Regions from separate parts of the Streptomyces sp. HUAS TT11 genome, predicted to be linked through region 1. Evidence: predicted binding sites of a transcription regulator. Region 1 holds the regulator's gene; the other holds the start of a gene.
The links. The regulator HrcA, encoded in region 1, represses chaperone genes, less so after heat shock. The targets are predictions, from matches to a motif close to TTNGCACTCNGNNNNNCNGAGTGCNAA.
Positions count from the first base shown of each region.

Region 2: groES (co-chaperone GroES) is a predicted target of HrcA. The motif match lies at 1,838-1,864, and genes of this name have one in related genera.

Region 1 is NZ_CP196184.1:6,103,854-6,107,763, reverse strand. It holds gene dnaJ (molecular chaperone DnaJ) at 1-522, opposite strand, end outside; gene hrcA (heat-inducible transcriptional repressor HrcA) at 523-1,542, opposite strand; gene ACSHXN_RS27145 (DUF3097 domain-containing protein) at 2,153-2,956, shown strand; gene hemW (radical SAM family heme chaperone HemW) at 3,072-3,910, opposite strand, start outside.
Region 2 is NZ_CP196184.1:3,921,329-3,925,238, reverse strand. It holds gene ACSHXN_RS17425 (THUMP-like domain-containing protein) at 1-713, opposite strand, end outside; gene ACSHXN_RS17420 (polysaccharide deacetylase family protein) at 974-1,768, shown strand; gene groES (co-chaperone GroES) at 2,011-2,319, shown strand; gene groL (chaperonin GroEL) at 2,467-3,910, shown strand, end outside.

The DNA of each region.
Region 1 (3,910 bases):
CCGGGTGACCTGCGAGACCTCACCGCGGCCGCGGCACATGTCACAGGTCTGCGCGGAGGTGCCGGGTGCGGCGCCCTCGCCGTTGCAGGTGTTGCAGACGACGGCGGTGTCGACCTGGATGTCCTTCGTCGTGCCGAAGGCCGCCTCGTCGAGCTCGATCTCGAGCCGGATCATGGCGTCCTGGCCCCGGCGGGTGCGTGAGCGCGGTCCGCGCTGCGACGCCGTGCCGAAGAAGGCGTCCATGATGTCCGAGAAGTTCCCGAAACCGCCCGCGCCGAAGCCGCCCGCACCGGCGCCGCCCGCCTGGGACAGCGGGTCGCCACCGAGGTCGTAGACCTGCTTCTTCTGCGGGTCCGACAGCACCTCGTACGCGGCGTTGATCTCCTTGAACCGCTCCTGCGTCTTGGGATCGGGGTTGACGTCCGGGTGCAGCTCGCGGGCGAGCCGGCGGAACGCCTTCTTGATCTCCTCCTGCGACGCGTCGCGGCGCACGCCGAGTACGGCGTAGTAGTCCGTGGCCACTTACGACTCCGCCAGGATCTGTCCGACGTACCGTGCCACCGCTCGTACCGCTCCCATCGTTCCCGGGTAATCCATGCGGGTCGGTCCGACCACGCCGAGTTTCGCTACTGCTTCGCCGCCCGAACCGTAGCCCACGGAGACGACGGACGTGGAGTTGAGTCCCTCGTGCGCGTTCTCGTGACCGATACGCACCCGCATGGCCGGATCCTTCGCCTCGCCCAGCAACTTGAGGAGCACGACCTGCTCCTCGAGCGCCTCGAGGACGGGGCGGATGGTGAGAGGGAAGTCATGCCCGAAGCGGGTGAGATTGGCGGTTCCGCCGATCATCAACCGCTCCTCGGTCTCCTCCACGAGTGTCTCCAGCAAAGTGGAGAGCACCGTAGCGACCGTACTGCGGTCCTCCGGCTCCTCGAAGGCCTCGACCAGGTCCTGCACGAGCAGCGGGACGTCCGCGAAGCGGCGGCCGGCGACCCGGCTGTTGAGCCGGGCGCGCAGGTCGGCCAGCGACGCCTCGCCGAACGGCGCGGGGCAGTCGATCATGCGCTGCTCGACCCGGCCGGTGTCCGTGATCAGCACGAGCATCACGCGTGCGGGCGCCATCGACAGCAGCTCGACATGGCGCACCGTGGAGCGCGTCAGCGAGGGGTACTGCACGACCGCGACCTGCCGGGTGAGTTGCGCGAGCAGCCGCACCGTGCGCGTGACGACGTCGTCGAGGTCGACGGCGCTCTCCAGGAAGCTCTGGATCGCGCGGCGCTCGGGCGGGCTCATCGGTTTGACGGCCGCGAGCTTGTCGACGAAGAGGCGGTAGCCCTTGTCCGTGGGGATGCGTCCGGCGCTGGTGTGCGGCTGGGCGATGTAGCCCTCCTCCTCCAGCACGGCCATGTCGTTGCGGACGGTGGCCGGGGAGACACCGAGCTTGTGCCGTTCGGTGAGGGCCTTGGAACCCACCGGCTCCTCGGTTCCCACATAGTCCTGGACGATGGCGCGCAGCACCTCGAGCCGGCGTTCACTGAGCATCGCGCACACCTCCAGTGTCCCCTTGGCGCTTCCCTGGCACTCTGTGCATGCGAGTGCCAACATCCCGGAGCAAGTGTACGGCGGTCGGGTACGCCCCCGGCAAGGGCGGCAGCGCCGTCGTACCCACGCGTTCCGACCCGTCGTACCGACGTGTACCGACCTGTCCCGGGGTGTCCCCGCCGCGCGGGCACCCACGACACCGCCGCACGGCGGTGTCGTGGGAAGGGCGAGGACGGAGGGCGGCCGGTCCGGGGACCGGGCGTCCACGCCCTCCGGTCCGAAACGGCACGGCCGGACCGGTCGCGGGAGAGCGGGCGGGCCCACGCGATCGAGGCGGGTCGGGCGCCCGGACGAGGGCGCACCCCGTACGCCCGGGCGCCGCGGCCTGTGGCGCCCGCGGGCACGGAACGGCGTGTGACGTATCTCGCGCTCACGGGCGTGAGGTTGCCCGGAGCGCTCGTCCTCGCCGGCCGCCGCGTCTGCCCGGGAAGGGTCGCGACGGCCCTCCACGGGGCCCGGGTCCCGCGCGCCGCGGGCAAGGCGGCTCGCCCCGGCGTGTCGTGGCGCCCCGTACGCCTTGCGGGTTCGCGGTTCTCCTATCGTCATCCGAATGCGCCAGTATTCGCCGGACCTGACTCCGCCGTGGAAGAAGCCCAAGCCCGTGCCGGAGGTCCCGGCGGACCCCGGTCTGGTGGTCGAGGAGCCGCGCACCGGCTTCTGCGGTGCGGTGATCCGCTGCGAGGCGGGCACGGTGACCCTGGAGGACCGCTTCGGCAAGCACCGGGTGTTCCCCCTGGAGCCGCGCGGCTTCCTGCTGGAGGGCCGGGTGGTGACGCTGGTGCGCCCGTCGAAGGTGCCGGTACGCCCCACGCGTACGGCGTCGGGCTCGGTGGCGGTCCCCGGGGCCCGCGCGCGTGTCGCCCGTGCCGGCCGCATCTATGTGGAGGGCCGCCACGACGCGGAACTGGTCGAGCGGGTGTGGGGCGACGACCTGCGGATCGAGGGTGTGGTCGTCGAGTACCTGGAGGGCGTCGACGACCTGCCGTCGATCGTCTCGTCGTTCTCCCCCGGCCCCGACGCCCGCCTGGGCGTCCTGGTGGACCATCTGGTCCCCGGCACGAAGGAATGGCGCATCGCGGAGTCGGTGACGAGCGAGCACGCGCTGGTGGTCGGGCATCCCTACATCGATGTCTGGGAGGCCGTGAAGCCGTCGTCGGTCGGCATCAGGCAGTGGCCGCGCATCCCGCACGGCGAGGACTGGAAGAAGGGCGTGTGCCGGGCCCTGGGCTGGCCGGAGAACACGGGTGAGGCCTGGCAGCGGATCCTGTCGCGGGTGCGGTCCTACAAGGATCTGGAGCCGGAGCTGCTGGGCAGGGTGGAGGAGCTGATCGACTTCGTCACGGCACAACCGTGAGCACCGGCCGGGCGACGACCGGCCCTCCGACGCCGTCAGGACGCCGCCACCCCGCCGACCGGGCCGGGGCCCGAACCGCCGCGCGGTGGCCGGCCCCGCCCGGTGATCAGTCCGATCAGTCCACCAGGTCCCGCACCACACCGTCCGCGAGCAGCCGCCCCCGCAACGTCAGTACGGCGCGCCCCTCCCCGTACGGACCCTCCTCCAGCAGCCCGTCCGCCAGCGCGCGGCGCGAGGCCGCGAGCCCCGCATCCCGCAGCAGCGGCAAGGGAACGCCCTCCCGCAGCCGCAGCTCCAGCAGGATGCGTTCGACCCGCCGGTCCTCGCCCGTCAGGACCTCGCGTCCGGCGCCCGGGGAGCGCCCCTCCGCGAGGGCCGCCGCATAGGCCCCCGGATGCTTCACGTTCCACCAGCGCACCCCGCCCACGTGGCTGTGGGCGCCGGGGCCCGCACCCCACCAGTCGGCGCCGCGCCAGTACAGCTCGTTGTGCAGGCAGCGGGCGGGCTGCGACGTCGCCCAGTTGGAGACCTCGTACCAGTCGTAGCCCGCCGATCCGAGCATCTCGTCCGCGATCAGGTAGCGGTCCGCGTGGACGTCGTCGTCCGTCATCGGGATCTCGCCCCGGCGTATGCGGCGCGCGAGCTGCGTGCCCTCCTCGACGATCAGCGCGTAGGCCGAGATGTGGTCGGGCCCCGCACCCAGTGCCGCCTCCAGCGACGCCCGCCAGTCGTCGTCCGACTCGCCCGGCGTGCCGTAGATCAGGTCCAGGTTCACGTGCGCGAAGCCCGCCGCCCGCGCCTCGGCCACACACGCCTCGGGGCGGCCGGGCGTATGCGTGCGGTCCAGGACCTTCAGGACGTGCGGACGCGCGCTCTGCATGCCGAAGGAGATCCGGTTGAAACCGCCCTCGCGGAGCGTGGCGAGATACCGCTCGTCCACCGACTCCGGGTTGG
Region 2 (3,910 bases), 2.2 Mb from region 1:
CCGAACCAGAGCACGGCCTCCTTCACATCGCCGCCGTCCGAGATCCATTCGGCCTCCGCGGCGGTGGGCACCGCCTCGTGCGGGATGCCCGGTGCGACCTTCAGGGCCGCGTGCGGGGCCGTCAGGGCCGTCGCCACGGCCCAGGACAGCGGGGGCGAGTACGCCTCGGGATCGAAGATCCGGCCGCGCCCGCCGCGCCGCGCCGGATCGACGAAGACGGCGTCGTAGGCGGACACGTCCACGTCCGTGACGTCCGCCTCGCGCACCTCGATCAGTGCGGACAGGCCCAGCGCCTCGGCGTTCGCCCGCGCCGCCGCGGCCGTCAGCGGGTCCCGGTCCACGGCGAGGACCCGGATGCCGGCCCGGGCGAACGCGATCGCGTCGCCGCCGATGCCGCAGCACAGATCGGCGACCGAGGTCGCGCCGAGTTCCCGCAGCCGGCCCGCGCGGTGGGCCGCGACGGCGGCCCTGGTGGACTGCTCGACCCCGTTCGCCGTGAAGAACATCCGCCCCGCGTCCTCGGGGCCGAACTTCGCCGCCGCCCGTTCGCGCAGCCGCGCCTGTGCGAGGGCCGCCGAGACCAGGTCGGCGGGGTGTGCGCGGCGCAACCGGGTGGCGACGGCCAGTTCCTGCGCCGGAGCGGTGCCGCGCACCTCGTCCAGGAGAGCACGGCCCTCGGGGGTGAGCAGGGAGGCGAAGGAGAGGTCGTTCACCCGGTCATTGTCGACCAGTCGGTGGACCGCGTGCGTCCGGCCGCGGTGTCGGCCGGACGGGGGCGCCGGTCGCTGGAAGGATCCGACACCATGTGGCTCGTACGACAAAACGACGAAAAGTGGGCCAGGTGTCCCTTGCGGCGTGCTGTTCCGGCGGTGAAGCGCGCGGGCAGGAGTACGGCGGGCGTTCACGTGCCGCAACGGTTCCCGCGCAAGGCCACGGACGGGGGGTTCGCGGGGGCGGGCGCGGAGGTCCGTCCGTGAGGGCACGGCCGTGGCCGCGGGCCCTGCTCGCCGGGACGCTCGCCGCCGTGCTGCTGTCCGGCTGCGCCCAGTCCGTCGACCCGATCGAACGGCTGGGCAAGAAGGCGGCGCAGAAGGTGCAGCGTTCGGATCGGGCGTACCGCCGCTGGGGTCTGAGCGCTCCGCTCGCCCCCGCGCCCCGGCCGGCCCGGCCCGCGGGCGGCCCGGTCCGAACGGGAGGCGGGCTGCCACCGGTCCTCGATCGCGTCCCCACCCATGACAGGGTCGTCTTCCTGACGTACGACGAGGACGTCGAGGCCGACCCCCGGTTCGTGGACATGGTCCGTGAACTGCGGCTCCCGGTCAGCGTGTTCCTCACGGCCGACGGCGCCGGGCCGAAGGGTGCGGATGCCGCGCGCCTGCGGGCGGCCGGTGCGGCCGTCCAGAACCACGCCCTGGGCCACGCCGTGCTGCGCGGCCGCCCCTACGGCGAACAGCACGCCGAGATCTGCGGACAGCGGGACCGGCTGACGGCGCGCCCGGGCCCGGGCCCCCGGCTGCTCCGCCCACCGCACGGCGTCTACGACCGCACCACCCTCCGCGCGGCGGCGGACTGCGGCGTCACGGCGGTGGTCCTGTGGCGCCCCGTACCGGAACGGTTCGGCGTCGGCGCACCCCTGCACCCGGGCGACATCGTCCGCCCGTGTGGGACCGGCCGCCCACTCGCCTCCCCGACCGCGGAGACGGCCCGCCTCCTGCGCCGCATCCAGGCGAGCGGGTTCACGGTGGCCCGCCTGGAGGACTACCTGTAGCGCGGGCCGGGGAACGGGGTGCGGAACGATCCCCGGGTCAGCCCGTATTCCGCGCCGCGCCGCGGCCGACTGGCACTCCGCTTGACCGAGTGCTAATCGCGGTCATAGTCTCGGCTCTGGCACTCGGCAGTGACGAGTGCCAACAAAGCGACGGGCAGGTCCGGCACCCGCGACGACGGATCCACCTGGTCGCCACCTCAGACAGTTAACCCCGTGAGATCTCCGAAGGGGGAGGTCGGATCGTGACGACCACCAGCTCCAAGGTTGCCATCAAGCCGCTCGAGGACCGCATCGTGGTCCAGCCGCTGGATGCTGAGCAAACCACCGCCTCTGGCCTGGTCATTCCGGACACCGCCAAGGAGAAGCCCCAGGAGGGCGTCGTCCTGGCCGTGGGCCCGGGCCGCTTCGAGAACGGCGAGCGTCTTCCGCTCGACGTGAAGACCGGCGACATCGTGCTGTACAGCAAGTACGGCGGCACCGAGGTGAAGTACAACGGCGAGGAGTACCTCGTCCTCTCGGCTCGCGACGTGCTCGCGATCATCGAGAAGTAATTCACCGAAGCAGATTGCTCTGAACTGCGCCCCTGGCCCCCCGCGACCGATCAGCCGGGCGCCGGGGGCGCGGTTCGTTCTTCACCGTGATGACGGCTGTTCCCCGAGGGCTGCCGGGCATCGCATCCGAGAGGACTGAAACGCTCCATGGCGAAGATCCTGAAGTTCGACGAGGACGCCCGTCGCGCTCTCGAGCGCGGCGTCAACAAGCTTGCCGACACGGTCAAGGTGACGATCGGTCCCAAGGGCCGGAACGTCGTGATCGACAAGAAGTTCGGCGCGCCCACCATCACCAACGACGGTGTCACCATCGCCCGTGAGGTCGAGATCGAGGACCCGTACGAGAACCTCGGCGCCCAGCTGGTGAAGGAGGTGGCGACCAAGACCAACGACATCGCGGGTGACGGTACGACCACCGCCACCGTGCTCGCCCAGGCGCTGGTGCGCGAGGGCCTGAAGAACGTCGCCGCGGGTGCCTCCCCGGCCTCCCTGAAGAAGGGCATCGACGCGGCCGTCGCCGCGGTCTCCGAGGACCTCCTCGCCACCGCCCGCCCGATCGACGAGAAGTCCGACATCGCCGCCGTCGCCGCGCTGTCCGCCCAGGACCAGCAGGTCGGCGAGCTCATCGCCGAGGCGATGGACAAGGTCGGCAAGGACGGTGTCATCACCGTCGAGGAGTCCAACACCTTCGGTCTCGAGCTGGACTTCACCGAGGGCATGGCGTTCGACAAGGGCTACCTGTCGCCGTACTTCGTGACGGACCAGGAGCGCATGGAGGCCGTCCTCGACGACCCCTACATCCTCATCAACCAGGGCAAGGTCTCCTCGATCGCGGACCTGCTGCCGCTGCTGGAGAAGGTCATCCAGGCCGGCTCCTCCAAGCCGCTGCTGATCATCGCCGAGGACGTCGAGGGCGAGGCTCTGTCCACGCTCGTCGTGAACAAGATCCGCGGCACCTTCAACGCCGTCGCGGTGAAGGCCCCCGGCTTCGGCGACCGCCGCAAGGCGATGCTGGAGGACATGGCCGTCCTCACCGGCGCCACGGTCATCTCCGAGGAGGTCGGCCTCAAGCTCGACCAGGTCGGCCTGGACGTGCTGGGCTCCGCCCGCCGCGTGACGGTCACCAAGGACGACACGACCATCGTCGACGGCGGTGGCAAGTCCGGTGACGTCACCGGCCGTATCGCCCAGATCAAGGCCGAGATCGAGAACACCGACTCCGACTGGGACCGCGAGAAGCTCCAGGAGCGTCTTGCCAAGCTGGCCGGCGGCGTGTGCGTGATCAAGGTCGGCGCCGCCACCGAGGTGGAGCTGAAGGAGAAGAAGCACCGTCTGGAGGACGCCATCTCCGCGACCCGCGCCGCGGTCGAGGAGGGCATCGTCTCCGGTGGTGGCTCCGCTCTGGTCCACGCCTCCAAGGTGCTGGACGGCGGCCTCGGCAAGCAGGGCGACGAGGCGACCGGTGTCGCCATCGTCCGCCGCGCGGTCGTCGAGCCGCTGCGCTGGATCGCCGAGAACGCCGGCCTCGAGGGCTACGTCATCGCCTCCAAGGTCGCCGAGCTCGAGAAGGGCCAGGGCTACAACGCCGCCA